Regions from separate parts of the Rhodococcus baikonurensis genome, predicted to be linked through region 2. Evidence: riboswitches for the same ligand, from Rfam matches in the RefSeq annotation. Region 2 holds a riboswitch; each other region holds the start of a gene.
What was found. A riboswitch is a leader RNA that binds a small molecule or an ion and turns the genes downstream of it on or off. The one in region 2 is predicted to bind S-adenosylmethionine.
Positions count from the first base shown of each region.

Region 1: another riboswitch for S-adenosylmethionine. It lies ahead of ABWI03_RS26150 (aminotransferase class V-fold PLP-dependent enzyme); the one in region 2 lies ahead of ABWI03_RS08895 (putative leader peptide).
Region 3: another riboswitch for S-adenosylmethionine. It lies ahead of ABWI03_RS00195 (LLM class flavin-dependent oxidoreductase); the one in region 2 lies ahead of ABWI03_RS08895 (putative leader peptide).

Region 1 covers NZ_JBEUOQ010000014.1:26,343-31,543, reverse strand. The annotation lists gene ABWI03_RS26160 (PaaX family transcriptional regulator C-terminal domain-containing protein) at 78-986, shown strand; gene ABWI03_RS26155 (LLM class oxidoreductase) at 965-1,579, opposite strand; gene ABWI03_RS26150 (aminotransferase class V-fold PLP-dependent enzyme) at 1,790-3,115, opposite strand; SAM riboswitch class IV at 3,169-3,283, opposite strand; gene ABWI03_RS26145 (PucR family transcriptional regulator) at 3,344-4,879, opposite strand; gene ABWI03_RS26140 (DUF917 domain-containing protein) at 4,876-5,201, opposite strand, start outside.
Region 2 covers NZ_JBEUOQ010000003.1:267,631-272,831, forward strand. The annotation lists gene ABWI03_RS08880 (ABC transporter substrate-binding protein) at 1-316, shown strand, start outside; gene ABWI03_RS08885 (FAD-dependent oxidoreductase) at 327-1,436, shown strand; gene ABWI03_RS08890 (GNAT family N-acetyltransferase) at 1,445-2,035, shown strand; SAM riboswitch class I at 2,053-2,147, shown strand; gene ABWI03_RS08895 (putative leader peptide) at 2,156-2,245, shown strand; gene ABWI03_RS08900 (ABC transporter substrate-binding protein) at 2,383-4,023, shown strand; gene ABWI03_RS08905 (ABC transporter permease) at 4,026-5,024, shown strand; gene ABWI03_RS08910 (ABC transporter permease) at 5,017-5,201, shown strand, end outside.
Region 3 covers NZ_JBEUOQ010000001.1:40,132-45,332, forward strand. The annotation lists gene ABWI03_RS00185 (MFS transporter) at 1-1,255, opposite strand, end outside; gene ABWI03_RS00190 (NtaA/DmoA family FMN-dependent monooxygenase) at 1,325-2,719, opposite strand; gene ABWI03_RS00195 (LLM class flavin-dependent oxidoreductase) at 2,749-3,828, opposite strand; SAM riboswitch class I at 3,833-3,928, opposite strand; gene ABWI03_RS00200 (ABC transporter substrate-binding protein) at 4,113-5,201, opposite strand, start outside.

The DNA of each region.
Region 1 (5,201 bases), on a different contig from region 2:
CACTCACCGATCCCACTGCCATCTTCCCGCCTAACGTACGAATTTGAAACGATCGTATTGCATTCGATAGTACAGTTATGGGCGAAGATGTCGAGAGGCAAGGAAAGGACACGGCAATGACGGACAGGGACGTCGATGTGCCCACGAGGATCTTGATCGAGGGTCTACTGCGCACGGACGGAACTGTCGACGGGCGCACCCTCTATGCCACCGCCGACGCCCTCGACAAAACAGATCAACAGGTTCGGCTGTGCATCAAGCGGTTGGTCACCGAGGGGAAGTTCACTCAGGAAGGTCGCGGGCGGCAGGCCACGCTACGAGCAACGCCGAAAGCCGTGCGCGAGATGGAACCCGACGTCGAATTCGTTCGACTGGCCTATCAACAAGATCGCAACACTGCGACACCGTGGGACGGGTATTGGCATCTGGTCGGATTCGCAATTCCGGAGTCGTCACGGAAAGCGCGAGATGCGCTGCGCACCAGGGTCGTATACCTCGGCGGCGCGCTCGTCCAGGGCGGTCTGTACGTCTCGCCGCACGCCTGGGAACCGTACGTTCTCGATGCGGCCGCCGAACTCGACGTCGAACAGCACCTGTCTTCTCTCACCACTCGGGATCTGAAAGTGGGCAGGCTCGAAGACCCCGTGAAAATTGCCGCACAGTTGTGGCCGCTGGACGAGATCGCAGCCGGATACGAACGGCTGCTCGACGTAGCGACTGTGCGCCTGGAGAAACTGCAGAACACTCCGGGCACCGATGCTGTCACGATGACCATCGAACTCGCGGCGGAATTCACGCGAGCCATGGAGCCGGACCCTCTGCTGCCGCCGGAACTGCTGCCCACCAACTGGATCGGCACGCGGGCGCGCTTCGTCACGGCACAGTGCTGGGCGCTTCTGGCACAGGTGGACGGTGCAGACGAATTACCGTCGCTGTTCCACCTGTACGCAGATGCGATCGGTGATCAGGACGCGAGCGTGCGCTGACGGGGCGGCAGTCCGAAACGACCGAGCACTTCGTCGACTGCGGTGGACGGTGTGACAAGTCCGCGATCCTGGAGCCACGGAATGGTGCTGTCCACCAGATGTTCGAGTGTGCGGGGCAAGGCGAGGGGGAGCAGCGTAACGCCGTCGGCGACCTCGGCAGCTCGGATATCGGCGATCAAACTGCCGAGCCCGGAGGGTGTTCCGACGTAGTGAAGCGAAACCGGGACCCGCGGAGCAGTCAACGCACTGTCCAACTGTGCAAGCTCTTTTCGGGCGGAGCGAGCTTCCGGTGCGATCAGAATCTCGAGATCGACCAACACTGCGACGCTGTCGGGATCGCGGCCTTCTTCGGCGACAACAGCACGGATCCGTGCGCGTTCGAGCTGCGCCTCACGCAGATCCGCAGCGCGAATCCGAACCACATTGGTAGGGAATGAAGCCAAATCGAGAGCCCTGTCGCTCTCGGTGAGGTCAACCCAGTAGTCGCCGCCGATGATCGGCAGGTTTCCTGGTGCGCCCTCAGCGGCCGGATGGTGACCGGATCCGGTCAACTCGACCGCCACGTGCAGAGAATGCGAAGCGAGTGAAGACATGTGCGACCTCCGAAAATCAGAAAAGTGTGGGATGAGCGAGACGAATCGTCAGCTCGAACACATTCCTGACGAGGTACGGCACAGATCGACATGACGACGGCACCACTGACCGAGAGTGATGCTCACTCTCGAAGGGGTGGCGGGAAAATCCGCTGGTGCCATGGCTGCCATGCTAGTTGTCCATTCGAGTTTTCGGGGACCGAGCTCAGCTCAGACGCACTCGGCTGCGCCGGCGTTGTCGTCGGCAGCTCCGAGGAAGGGGCGGGTCTCGGGCACGGGGTTCCACGCTCCGGCCGTCTTCGCGTACTTCCAATCACGCTGATTCGAAACCAGGATGTTCACGGCGTCGACCAAGCGCGTCACGTCGTCCGAACTGCTACCGAGCCCGAGGCTGGCGCGGACGGCGCCGCCGGAGAGACCGAGGCGCGCGAGAACCGGGTGTGCGCAGAAGCGACCGTCGCGAACTCCGATGCCGTGTTCTGCGGACAGGAATGCGGCGATCTCGCCGGCTTCGAATCCGTCGACGGTGAAGGTGACGATTCCGACGGCGTCCGGTGCGTCGTTCCACAGTCGCACCAACGAGACTCCCTCGATGGCGGATAATCCGTAGGTGAGCTGTGCGGTGAGTGCCTTCTCATGCTCGGCGATGACGTCGAAGTCCAGGGCGTGCAGGGTTTCGCATGCGGTCGCGATTGCTGCCGCACCGAGCACGTTGGGGGAACCGGCCTCATGACGTGCAGGCGCGCAAGCCCATTCGGTGGACTCGACGGTCACCTCACGCACGGCGCCTCCGCCGGCGAGGTACGGCTGAGCTTCGTCGAGCCAGTCACGGCGTCCGACCAGTACGCCGGCGCCGAACGGCGCGTAGAGCTTGTGGCCCGAGAACGCCGCGTAGTCGACGCCGCATTCCTGCAGGTCGATGCGACGGTGGGGAGCCAACTGAGCAGCGTCGACGAGAATACGTGCGCCGCAACGGTGCGCGATGTCGGCCAAGCGTGCAATCGGCAGGATCTCGCCGGTCACGTTGGAGGCGCCGGTGATTGCGAGCAGCGCAGCAGGCTTGGTGCACAGTTCACCGATCAGCCGCTCGATCGTCTCTTCGATGGTGTCTGCAGCGGTGACGATACGAGCGTCGTTCCACGGCAACAGGTTTGCGTGATGCTCGACGTCGAGGACAACGGTGCTGCCGGGGACGCACTGGGCCAGCAAGTTCAGCGAATCAGTGGTGTTCCGCGTGAAGACGACGACCTGATCGTCGGCACAGTTCACGAAACGGGCAACGGATTCACGAGCGTTCTCGTAGGTGAGCGTGGAGATCCGGGACGCGTAGCCGGCACCGCGGTGAACACTGGCGTACGTCGGCAACAACTCGGCGATACGGTCGGTGACCTGGGCCAATGCCGGCGCGCTCGCGGCGTAGTCGAAGTTGGCGTAGGAGCATTCGCCGCCCTGAACCAGCGGAACCTGCAGGTCGGCACCCGAAACCTTGGCGATCGGAGCGGTGCAGCAGGTGTCGGCACTCAATACAGCAGTCATCGAAGACAATCCTCACGTTCAAGGACTCGTTCGTCGGGAGATGGCCCCGGAAGAGTCCGCGCTTGCCGCATTCGTTTTCGAACGCAGCCGGGTCGTCACCCGGAGCACCCCACCGCGGAGGAGGGTTGCCGACCAGCAAGCCGGGGCTGAACACTGGTACTCGTGACCTGGCAACGAGGATGGCAGGAACCTCCCGTGCTTGTCAAGACGAAGCTGGGAAGACCGTCGTCACGGCGCGATCGTCCGACAGGCGAGGTGGAGCGCAAGCCTGGTTTCCGGATCGGCCAGATCCACCGAGAGAAGTCGCTGAATTCGATCGATACGACTCGATACGGTGTTGCGGTGCAAGCCCATTCGAGTGGCGGTATGAGCCAGAGACGATTCTTCGTCGAGGTACGTCGAGAGCGTCTCCAGCAACTCCCCACTCGCATCTCGTAGCGGCGCGAGCAGTGCCGCGGCCGCGGGCTGAAACGTGTCGGTTCGCGTCCACGCCAGTAGCAACTGCGCCAACCCCAGCCGGTCCACGTGCAGGAATCGGCCCGTTTGCGACCGGGAACCGGCGAGCCGAGAGGCATCCCCCGCCTCCGACAGAGACGCTCCGATTCCGGCTGGCCCATCGTGCGCGCGTCCCACTCCCACCCATGTCTCCATGGTGGGCCCCAATCGGGCTTGACCTGCACGAATACTCTCGGCAATCCTGGTGATCGCCTCCGGACGCGGCTCACCTGGCAGAGTCGTCCACGCCGCCCAGCCGTCAGCCTGTTCGACGACAGTGGCGTCGATCCCCTCGGCGGCGAGGGCGTCTGCAACTTCACTGCGCCTGGCGACCAGGTCGACCTCACCCACCGCCAGGACTTTGATGCCGATGTGCCATCCGTCCAGCACCCAACCCGCGTCGAGTGCGCGCCGGAGCAGTCCGGGTGTGGCGTCTGCGGACGTGTCGATCAGTTCACCGAGCAACGCGCTGCGCCGGCGCGCTTCACGCTCGTCGACCATGCGTGCAACGGCCAGGCGGTGCCCGACAGCCAACGAGGCAACGTCGAGAACCACTGAGAGAGAGGCCTCTTCGACGCTCTGTCGCACCGGAAGCAGTACAGCCAGCCAGGGCTCTCTGGCCGCGCCGGACATCACCGGGCACGCGATCAGGACCCCACCGGAGTCCAACTCGACGGTGGTCGGTGCCCCACGACCCGACAAAGTACCCGCGCCTGCTCGATCAGCCTCTGACAAGAGCTCAGCGCCCGTCAGCGGACGTCCGGACGAGTCCAGGAGAATGAACGAACGCTGAAAGGTGTTCAGTAACACCGACAGAAGATTCTCGACGCTTCCGCCGGCTCGTTGGCCCGCGTGTGTCGCCCGCAGTACTGCGTCAGCCATCACCGCACGCGAATTCGAGAGAAGATCACGAAGATCCACGCTGAACTGCCAAGGGTCGGAGACCCCGAGCACCACCAGCCCGAGCCGATCCGCGAGCAACGAGAGACTCACATCCCCGGCCGCAGTGCTGTGAACAGCGACTACCTGGCACCCGGTCGCTGCCGTGCGTCGAAGGAGCGCATCGAATCTCCACTCCCCCACATCGATTCGATCGAGAATCACCAGAACCGATCCCGAACCCGCCGCACCCGACACTGCCTCCGCCGACTGTGCCGATTCGCCGGTGAGTGCCCCCACTGTCGTGACGACGGGGTCGCCCTCGCCCGCGAGTCGATACAACCCGACAAAGACCGGGTTGTTCAGCAACGCCGAAACACTCGCGCTCATCGCGCCTCCATCAGCACCGCGTCATGGTCGATTCCGAACGCCCGCGGGCCGACAACCTTCAATCTGCCCACCTCGTCCGCCCACCACGGTGGGCCGGGCAGGACCAAGACAGCTACATCCTGACCCTGGTGCACGGATTCACACGAGACGAAGGCACCGGTCCGGACGTCGAGCAGCGTCACGATGTCCGGGCATGTTGCGATCATCTCGCCATCCAACGCGACGGTCAGGAATTCACTCTCGAATTCGACTCGCATCACCGCAGAATCGTGTTCGAGAATCACGTTGCCTCGACGATCGTCTGCGCCCGGGCGGCTACGAC
Region 2 (5,201 bases):
CACCGACTACTACCTGCCCCTGCAGTCCGGCCGGATCGACGCCTACTTCGGACCGAACCCGTCGTCGCAGTTCCACGCCAAGCAGTCGGGTGAAACCGAAGTTGTCGGTGAGTTCTCCGGTGCAGGCGACACTCTGCAGGGGCAGATCGCCGTGCTGGTGAAGAAGGACAACGGCCTGATCAAGGCAATCAACGACGCGATCAACCACACGATCGAGAACGGCACGTACCAGCAGATCCTCGAGCGCTGGAACATCACGAATGAAGCCGTCGACACGTCCCTGATCAACCCGCCCGGTCTTCCGAAGACCAAGTGAGCTCTCGTCCATGAGTGAGATTCTCGATGTGATCGTCATCGGCGGAGGACTCGTCGGGTCCTCCGCCGCATGGCGGCTCGCGGCGCGCGGACGTAGCGTCGTTCAGTTGGAACAGTTCGGGCCGGGGCACAAGCACGGTGCGTCGCACGGTACGTCGCGCATCTACCGTCAGGCGTACGACAATCACCTGTACACAGGGTTGGCGGCCGACGCTCTGCCGTTGTGGCGGGAGTTGGAGGCCACCACGGACATCGGGTTCCTGGAACTGACCGGTGCCGTCGATCACGGTCTGCCGCAGGCAGTGCAGTCCAAGGCGCAGATACTTCTCGAGGCGGGTATCAAGGGCGAGATTCTCACTCCTGCCGAGGCGTCCGCCCGCTGGCCGGGGCTGCGATTCGACACCACCGTGCTCCATCACCCCGATGCGGGCCGGTTGCACGCGGACCGAGCCGTGACCGCGCTGAAAGCGGGAGCGGTGTTCGCCGGTGCCGAGGTCCGTCACGACGTTCGGGTGTTGGCGCTTGCACGTGCGTCGTACGGCGTGGACGTGGTGACGGACGGCGGAACACTCGCAGCTCGTCAGGTCGTGATCGCCGCTGGTGCGTGGACTGAGGACCTGATCGCAGACAGCGGTCTCGGTTCCGAGATCGTGCTGCCGACGCTACGCACGACACAGGAACAACCGGCGCACTTCGCACCGCTCGATCCCGGAGTCGAGTGGCCGAGTTTCGTTCACCACACCGGTGCGCAGTTGGAGACTGCGGGGATCTACGGACTCGGTTCCGAGGACGGCATCAAGATCGGTGAACACGCGACCGGGCCGGTGGTGACTCCGCAGACCCGCGACTACACCCCTGACTCAGCCGGAGAGCAACGATTGGTGGAGTACGCCGAGTCGTGGTTGCCCGGCGTCGATTCCACCCGGGTGGAATCGATCACGTGCCTGTACACGAGCACACCTGACAGTAACTTCGTCGTCGACCGAGTCGGCGCCGTCACGGTGGCAGCGGGATTCTCGGGGCATGGATTCAAATTCGGTCCGGCCTTGGGTGAACTCGTATCGGACCTTGTCGACGGAACCACTCTCGCTCCGGAAGTTTTTCGGCTGGGGGAGCGTTGACCAGATTCATGGAGGAAAGTGTTGTGGCACTGGAGCTCGGGACTCGGCAGCTCGCGGGTATCGGCGCGGTAGAGGTCTACTCGGTCTCGCAGGACGACCCCTTGGCAGCTCCACTGATCGCGGAGTTGGCCCTCGAATACAGTTCGCGTTACGGCGGGACTCGCGAAGCGATGCTCGAGGATCTCACGACGTATCCGGCAGAAGAATTTGCATACCCACAGGGAGCGCTGTTGGTGCTCACCCACGACGGCCGGCCGATCGCCGGCGGTGCGTTTCGTCAATTCGATTCCACCACTGCGGAACTGAAGAGAATCTGGACGTCGGTCGACTATCGGAAGCGTGGCCTAGGCAAGGCCGTCGTTCGTGAGTTGGAACGAGAGATCGAGCTTCGCGGATACGGCCGGGTGTTCCTCACGACGGGTCCTCGGCAACCGGAGGCCGTCGCGCTGTATCTGTCCAGTGGATACACACCGCTTTACGACGCTTCGCTCTCGCCCGAAGAAGTGGGCGTCCACCCGTTCGAGAAGCAGCTTCGGGTGCTCGAAAATGTGACTCGAGCAGCAATTCCTACCGACCGGGTTGACAACACCCGGGTTTGACCTCGTACACTTGCGAACGACCATCCAGAGCGACCGAGAGACCTGGCTCATTGAAGTCGCAGCAACCCCCCGAGTGATCGGGTGCGGGTGCTACCGCCAGGACCGATGGAGGAACACGAAATGAAGGCAGTCGAAGGCGGTTTCGATACCGCCTGGTCGCGTCGTCACGTAGACCTGTGCCGCACCGCGGGATCTTTCTGTACCAACTGACCTCGGTCAGTCATTCACACTCAGGCGAGTCGTCGACAAGTCTGTTTTCTTCTCTCTCACAAGTGATTCGTGCTCGATCGCCTTTTTCGTCTCAGGCGGCGGGTGCGCTCTTCGGCATGCCTCTTTAGGAGTTCTTGGTGTCTTCGCCCTCATTCGGTGCCCGTAAACGCGCGACCGTCATCGCCGGTATCGGTGCTGTCACGGTTCTCGGCACCGTCCTCGCCGGTTGCAGCAGCAACGGAAGTGACAGCGCGGCCGACGCGGGTCCCGCGCAGTCCGGCGGAACCCTTCGCTACGGACTGTCACAGGCGCCGACCTGCGCCGATCCGGCCCAGGCCGGCAGTAACCAGACCGTGTATGTCACTCGGACCGTGGTGGATTCGCTGACCGATCAAAATCCCGACACCGGAGAGATCACCCCGTGGCTCGCCAAGAGTTGGGAGATCAGCCCCGACGCCGCGAGCTTCACGTTCGTTCTTCGCGACGACGCCACCTTCAGCGACGGCACCCCGGTGACGGCGGATTCGGTGAAGAAGACCTTCGACTCGGTCAAGAATCTCGGACCGAACGCGTCGTTGGCGAAGAGTTACCTGTCCGCGTACACCGGTACCGACGTCGTAGATGCCCACACGGCGAAGATCAATTTCTCCGGACCCAATGTTCAGTTCCTGCAAGCAACTTCGACGCCGCAGCTCGGGATCCTCGCAGATTCCACCACCGCGCTGGCTTCCGAGCAGCGTTGCCCCGGTGCAGCGGTGATCGCGTCCGGCCCGTTCGTCTACACCGACTGGCAGCAGGACAAGAGCGTCAAGATCGCCAAGCGTGCGGGATACAACTGGGCGTCGGACGCGGTCGCGCATCAGGGCGAGGCCTACCTCGACGGCGTCGACTTCACGGTGGTCCCCGAATCCGGTGTGCGGGCAGGCAGCGTGGCCTCCGGCCAGCTCGATGCGGTCAGCGATGCGCTTCCACAGGATGCGCCGCAGATCGAGGGCGCCGGTGGACGAATCCTCACAAGGCCGAACCCGGGTGTGAGCTTCTTCTTCCAGCCCAACGTCAGTCGCGGCGTTCTCGCCGATCAGGCTGTTCGCCAGGCCATCATCCCCGCGATCAACCGCCAAGAACTCGTCGATACCGTTCTGGATCCGTCGTTCTTCCCGGCCACGAGCCCGTTGGCTCACACCACTCCGCTCTACAGCGACGAATCCAGTGTCGTGACGTACGACGCCGACAAGTCGGCGAAGCTCCTCGACGCGACCGGTTGGAAGACCGGCAGCGACGGTATCCGCGAGAAGGACGGGCAGAAGCTCACTTTCAGCGTCACCTTCAGTCCGGTGTTCTCGGGTAACCAGGCAATCCTCGAGCTCGTACAGCAGCAGCTCAAGAAGGTCGGCGTCGACTTGCAGCTCAACCTGGTCTCGAACGGTGAATGGACCGAGAAGGGGGTGTCGGGTGATTACGATTCGCTGTACTACAACAGCACTCGCGCGGATGCCGACATCCTGCGGGCATCGTTCAGCACCGAGGGTCGCAACCTGAACCGCCGCGGAGCAGATCCGGAGCTCGACAAGGTACTCACAGACCAGCTTGCAGCCACGGACAACGGCCAACGCGGTGAACTGGTATCCACCGCACAGGAATTGATCCTCGACCGTGGACTCTCCATTCCGACCATCGAGCTCTCGCAGGCTATCGGCGCCGGATCGAGTGTGCAGGACCTGAACTTCGAAGCCTCCTCACGACTGCAGTTCTACGACGCATGGTTGTCGGGTAAGTAATCATGACTCGATACGTACTCACCCGACTGGGCCAGGCCGCAGTGGTTCTGTGGGCCGCCTTCACCATCTCGTTCGTGATTCTGTTCCTCTTGCCGAGCGATCCGGTCAGCATGGCTGCCGACTCGTCCGGTCAGGGTGTTGCAGTGGATCAGGCTGCCCTCGATCAGCTTCGGGCACGGTACGGCTTGGACCAGTCGGTGTGGGTGCAGTACTGGACATCGCTGACAAACGCTCTTCGCGGTGATTTCGGTACGTCCATCTCCACCGGCCAGTCGGTGACGGACGCCATCTTCTCGGCGCTGCCCAGCACTCTGGTGCTGGCAACCACCGCTTTGGTTCTGGCCGTGTTGTTCGGAGTGGCGATTGCATTCTTCGCTACCTACACCCGCAAGCGGTGGCTCGCGAACCTGTTGTTCTCGCTGCCGCCGCTGGGTGTGGCGGTGCCTACTTTCTGGGTGGGCTTGATTCTCCTGCAGCTCTTCTCGTTCCGTCTACACATCTTCCCGGCATTCGGCGACAAAGGTTTCGCAACGGTGATTCTTCCGGCGATCACCTTGGCGATCCCGACCGGCGCGGTGATCGCGCAGGTGCTCACGACCAGCCTGCAGTCGACGCTACGTTCGCCGCACGTGGAGACTGCGTACGCCAAGGGCGCAAGCCGGTGGCGTGTGCAGACCCGTCACGCGTTGCGACTGGCGAGTATTCCGGCATTCACCATCGCCGGAGTGCTGGTCGGCACGCTGCTGGCCGGCTCGGTGGTCGTGGAAACGGTGTTCTCCCGCGCGGGCGTCGGGCGTCTGACTCAGACGTCGGTGATGGCGCAGGACATCCCGGTGGTGCAGGGAGTCGTCGTGTTCGCCTCTCTCGTGTTCGTGCTCGTCAACCTCGCGGTCGACCTCTTCTACCCCTTGATAGATCCACGGATCATCCAGACGAAGAAGAGTCACACCGAAAAGTCGAATATCGAAAGCTCGACCGATCTGGAGCCGGCCCATGTCTGACACATTGATCGAACCCCTACTCCTCGATTCGAGCGTCGAGGCGAAGGAGCCAATGGTTTCACGCCGAAGGTCCACTGCCATCGGTTGGATCCGCAAGCCTGGTCTGGTGATTCCGGTGCTGATCGTGTTGCTTGCCATCGGCTTTGCCGTCGCACCCGGATTCTTCGCCAGTGGCGA
Region 3 (5,201 bases), on a different contig from region 2:
TCGACGATCCCAGTACACCGAGATACAACCCCGACACCGCGGCCAGCGAGATGGTCGCGGACAGGCGCTGCGACAGTTGCAGGAAACCCGCTGCCACTCCGTTCGCGCCCGTCGGTGCATATTCGAGAGTCAGAACCCGATTTGGCGCGTCGACCAAGCCGCTGGCAACTCCCGACAGCACCGCCAGGACTACCAGCACCGGGATCAGATGTTCCCGCGGAATCACATTGACCGCTACGACGTAGCCGAGGATGACGAGGATCTCGCCGACTATCGCAAAAACCACCGCACTTCGACCGAACCTGGCGACCAACCGCCATCCGAAAGCCGACGTCAGTGCCATCGCGAGTGAGCTACCGGTCATGATCAACGCCGCACTCAGCGGCGCGAAGCCCAAACCTTCGATCAGATAGAGGCTGAGCACCGCGTTGACGGCGAGGATGGATCCGAACCAGAAGAGTGCAACCGTTGTACCCAGTCGGAAGCCCCGTGAGGCGATCAACGACGGAAGCAGTACCGGCGTTCCGCCGCGGTCGGCGTACCGCCGCTCCCAGAACCAGAAGGCAACAGCAGCGCCGAACGCGCCGATCAGGAAAACCGCGGCGACAGTGACACTGGTTCGGGTCACGATGGGCCACAACAGGAGCCCGGTCGTAGTCGCCAGCAGACACAGCCCGACCGGATCGATCGACGCGCCTGATCGGGTGGTCCGATCACGGCGCAGAAAGCGAAATGCCAACATCAGAGTGATCACGGCAAACGGCACATTGAGAACGAGAAGCAACCGCCATCCGAAGTCGGCGTCGGAATACTTCAGCAGAACGCCACCGAGGATCGGTCCGGAAACGCCGGCCAGCCCACCCGCGGTGCTGTACGCGCCCAACGCCTTCGCCCGAGCCTTTCCGGACACCCGGTCGGTGATGATGCCGAGCACCTGCGAACTGATGGTGCCTGCGCCGATCCCTTGCCCCAGCCGGGCCGACACGATCATCGACGGGTCCGACGCACACGCTCCGAGGATTCCCATCACCGCGAAAATGCTCAGCCCCGACAAGAACAAGCGTCGACGCCCGACGACGTCACCGAGTCGGCCCGCCGGCACCAGGGCCAAGCCGAAAGTAAGCGAATAGCTCGCGAGGATCCACTGCACTTCGGAGGTCGACGCGCCCAGTGACGCACGGATGGACGGAACTCCGATTCCGAGCACCGCCGAATCGAGAAGAGTGGTGAAACCCGCGGCGACGCAAACGACAATCTCCCAGCGGACGGCCGAATCGAGCTTGGTGGATTCGGCCGTCGCTGTGACCGTGTGCGACAGGACCCGTTACCCCGCAGCTTCGGACGGAGCCCGACGCGTGAGCGGCGGCCGCAGACCCAGGTGCTCTCGCAGCGTCGACGTGGAGTACTCGGTGCGATACGCCCCACGCTCCTGCAACTCCGGGATCAACCAGTCGACGATCTCGTCCAACCCGGTCGGCACCAGGTACGGCGAAATGTTGAAGCCGTCCGACGCTCCGTTGCGCACCCAATGCACCAACTGGTCGGCCACCTGGCCGGGAGTGCCCGCAAAACCCGAACGCTGCGAGGTCTCGATGGCGACCTGACGCAGGGACAGGTTCTTTGCCTCCGCGAGCGCCCGCCATTCACGCGCGATCGCAATGGGGTCGTTGCCGTCCCGCGCTGAACCGCGTGTCTCGGAAACGGGGCGGGCAACCGGATCTTCTTCGGGCAGTGGACCGTCCGGGTCTCGATCGGACAGATCCTTCCCCCACACCAGTCCGACCAGAGACAGGGCAGTCTGACCGGTGAACTGGCCTTCGAGGACCCACCGCGCTTTCTCCTCGACCTCGGACTCGTTCTCCGCCAACACGATCTGTGTGCTGGGCAAGATCTTGACGTCGTCCTCCGGTCGTCCGGCTCTGCGCAACCGAGCCCGAATGTCCTCCGCGAAGTCGAGAGCGCCGTCGAAATGCGTCCCGTGTCGGGAGAATATGACATCTGCATGTGTCGCCGCGAAATCGCGTCCACTCGGCGAATCGCCCGCTTGGAAGATGACCGGATGCCCCTGGCGGCTTCGGGGAAGGGTCGGCGTCACGGAGATGTCGAACTGCGAAGTCTGCTTGCGTACGTCGCCGACGGCTCCCGGACTCGACCAGTGCTCGGACGTGCGAGAGTCCGAGATCGCGTCGTCGGCCCACGAATCCCACAGTGCCCGCGCGGTTTCGATGAACTGCCCGGCACGCTCGTAGCGTAGGGCGTGATCGAGGAAGCCACCACGACGGAAGTTCTCTCCAGTCCACGCGTTGTCGGTGGTCACCGCGTTCCAGCCAGCCCGTCCACCGGAAAGCAGATCGAGGCCGGAGAGTCGACGCGCGAGGTCGGCCGGTTCGTTGTACGTGGTGTTCTGCGTCGCGACCAACCCGATCTTGTCGGTGATACCGGCGAGTGCGGCCAACTGCGCGATGGCGTCGGGGCGGCCGGCGATATCGAGGTCGAGAATCTTGCCGTTCTGTTCGCGGAGGCGAAGGCCCTCACCGAGGAAGAAGGCGTCGAACAGGCCTCGCTCGGCGGTGAGTACCAACCGCCGAAACGTCTCGAAGTCGATCTGGGAACCACTGGCGGAATCGGACCAGATGGTGGTGTGGTTGACCCCTTGGAAGAAGACGCCGAAGTGAACGTGAGCGTCGGGTCGAGGTACGGCGGAGCGTGATGCAGTCATGGCCGAAATATCCTTAGCGCGAAGTCAAGTCAGGAGGAGTGGGCAAATCGATTTGCGGGCCGCTGCAGACCGAGGTTGCCCCTCAGGGTCGATCCCGGAACCGGGCGTCGCGTCAGCCCGGCCTTGGACAGCGCCGGAAGAACGAATTTGGCCAGCACCGGAAGGTCCTCGTCGATCACGAGAGCGTGGACATGAACCCCGTCGAGGTGCCCAGCCAACTCCCTCAGAACTACGGCCGCCTCCCCTGGATCTGCAGCGAGGAGCAGTCGTCCACTGTCGACGGCTTTCCCGTGCGAGTTCAGCTCGATCAACCGCTGCGCCGCAGACAGATTGGGCGTATCGAATGCCACATCGACCTCGACGACCACCAATGACGCGCCCTCATCGCGCGCCTTGGCGGCCGACTGTGTAACAGCCTCCACCGAATCACCGGAAACGAGAACGACATCCGCCTGGCGTGGATCGATTTCTCCGTAGCGTCCGAACACCACCAACTGACCTTGCGGCGGTCGCGGAACGATTGCGGGCCCCTTCACCGAGAACGTGTCACCCTCGAAATTGACGTAATGCAGACGATCGCGCTCGAGGAACCGTCCGCTGAGATAGTCACGGACGACGGCGTCGTCCTCCCACGAATCCCAGAGATCGGTCACGACCGTGACCGAATCCCGCTGCTCCTGCTGACGCGCCGACTCCGTTGTCACCGGAGCTCTCCCCCACGCCTTCGCCGCAGCTTCGTCTTCGACCGGAACAGCCAGCCAGCCACCGCGCCCACGGGAGGAGTAGTCGAGCGTCGCCAATTGCGAAGACGTGTGGAATGGTTCGGCGTACGTGGTCCCGACGACGGGGACCAACCCGATCGTGCTGGTCGTCGCCGCCACGTACGACGCCCGCGAGACGGCGTCGATCCGGCCGACGACGTCGCCACTCGGCGGAAGGATGGAATCGTCGAACGTCGCGAAGGTGAAGCCCGCATTCTCGGCAGCCGCGACGCGATCGCGCACGGTCTTACCCGTGAGCAGCTGATCCGGGCGGTGCGAACTTCGGCGCCAGGCGGCGGGGTGAGTGCCCTCGCCGTCCAGTTCGATACCCACGGCAAATACAGTCATGTGTCCTCCATCGGTCCTGGCGGTAGCACCCACACTGCGGTTAGGTAGCGGGTTGCTGCGGCATCATCGAGCCAGGTCTCTCAGCCACTCTGGATGGTGGATGCAATCTATGCGGGCCACACTGGACAAGTCAAATCACGCTTGACGAATCCTATTGACCTACAACCTATTTCAATTGAATCACACTGATCGAAAGGGTTGCATCGTTGATGCTGGACGTCGAAAGAGAACGAGCCCCGCCCGACTCGCGTCGGACGGGGCTCGCCTGGAGGGCAGCAGTTGATCTACTTCGCGCCCAGCCAGGCCTGGTCGAACAGCATGATTCCGGTAGCTGTGGGAACGACACCGTGAACGTTCTTCTGCCAGGCCCAGAACGATGTCAGTCCGCCGATCGGTGCGGACGGAACCGTCTCGTTCCACAGTGTCTGGATCTTGCCGATGACCGCCAGGGTCGACGAGTTGTCCTTGGCCTGTTGAAGATCTGCGATCAGCTGGTCCATCGCGGGGTTCGCGTATCCAGCAGTGTTCGCCATCGAGGTGCTGTTGGTCGTGGAGAACAATCCGAGATCGAGAATCGACTCGTACATTCCGATGCCCGCGTGCGCGAGGTCGAAATCGTGCTTGACGTAGACGTTCTGCACGATGTCGCCGGCATTGTTGGCCAAGATCAAGTTCACATCGAACCCGACGGCCTGCAACAGTGACTGCACGGCGAGACCGATCGCATGATCCTTGGGCTCACTCAGGACGGTGTAGTCGAGAGTGCCGTCGTACCCGTCGGCCTTTGCCTGATTCAGTAGTTCCTTCGCCTTCTCGGGGTCGTAGGCGATACCTGGTGTGTCAACATGCCATTGGGACGTCGGACCGAACAACTCCGAGCCCGGCAGTCCCTCACCATTTTCCACGCGCTGATCGATCAACGTGGTGTCGAGCGCGTAGCCGATAGCCTGGCGGACGCGAACATCCGAGCCCGGTCGGCCTTCACGGTTGTTGACGATCTCGGCACTACCGGCATTGAGCACGTCGATGTAGCCGGGGTAACCAGCGGACTTGGCGGAATTGATCGCCGACGTGAGGCCACGAATGTACGCGACATCGAGCTGACCGCTGTTCAACGATTCGAGATTGGCCTGCGGACCGTTGAGGGCGACCATTCGCAACTTGTCCAGCTTCGGAGCCCCGCCGTAGTAGGACGGGTTGGCCTTGAAAACTCGCTCGACGCTCGGAGTGAAGAGATCTTCGGTGAAGGGCCCGGCTCCGACAGCGGTGAACTTGTCGCCTTGCTGCGAACTCGGGGCGACGATCATCCCGTGACCGAGAGCGAGCATCGACGGGAAGCGCATCCACGGCGTCTTCAGCTTGAACACGACCGT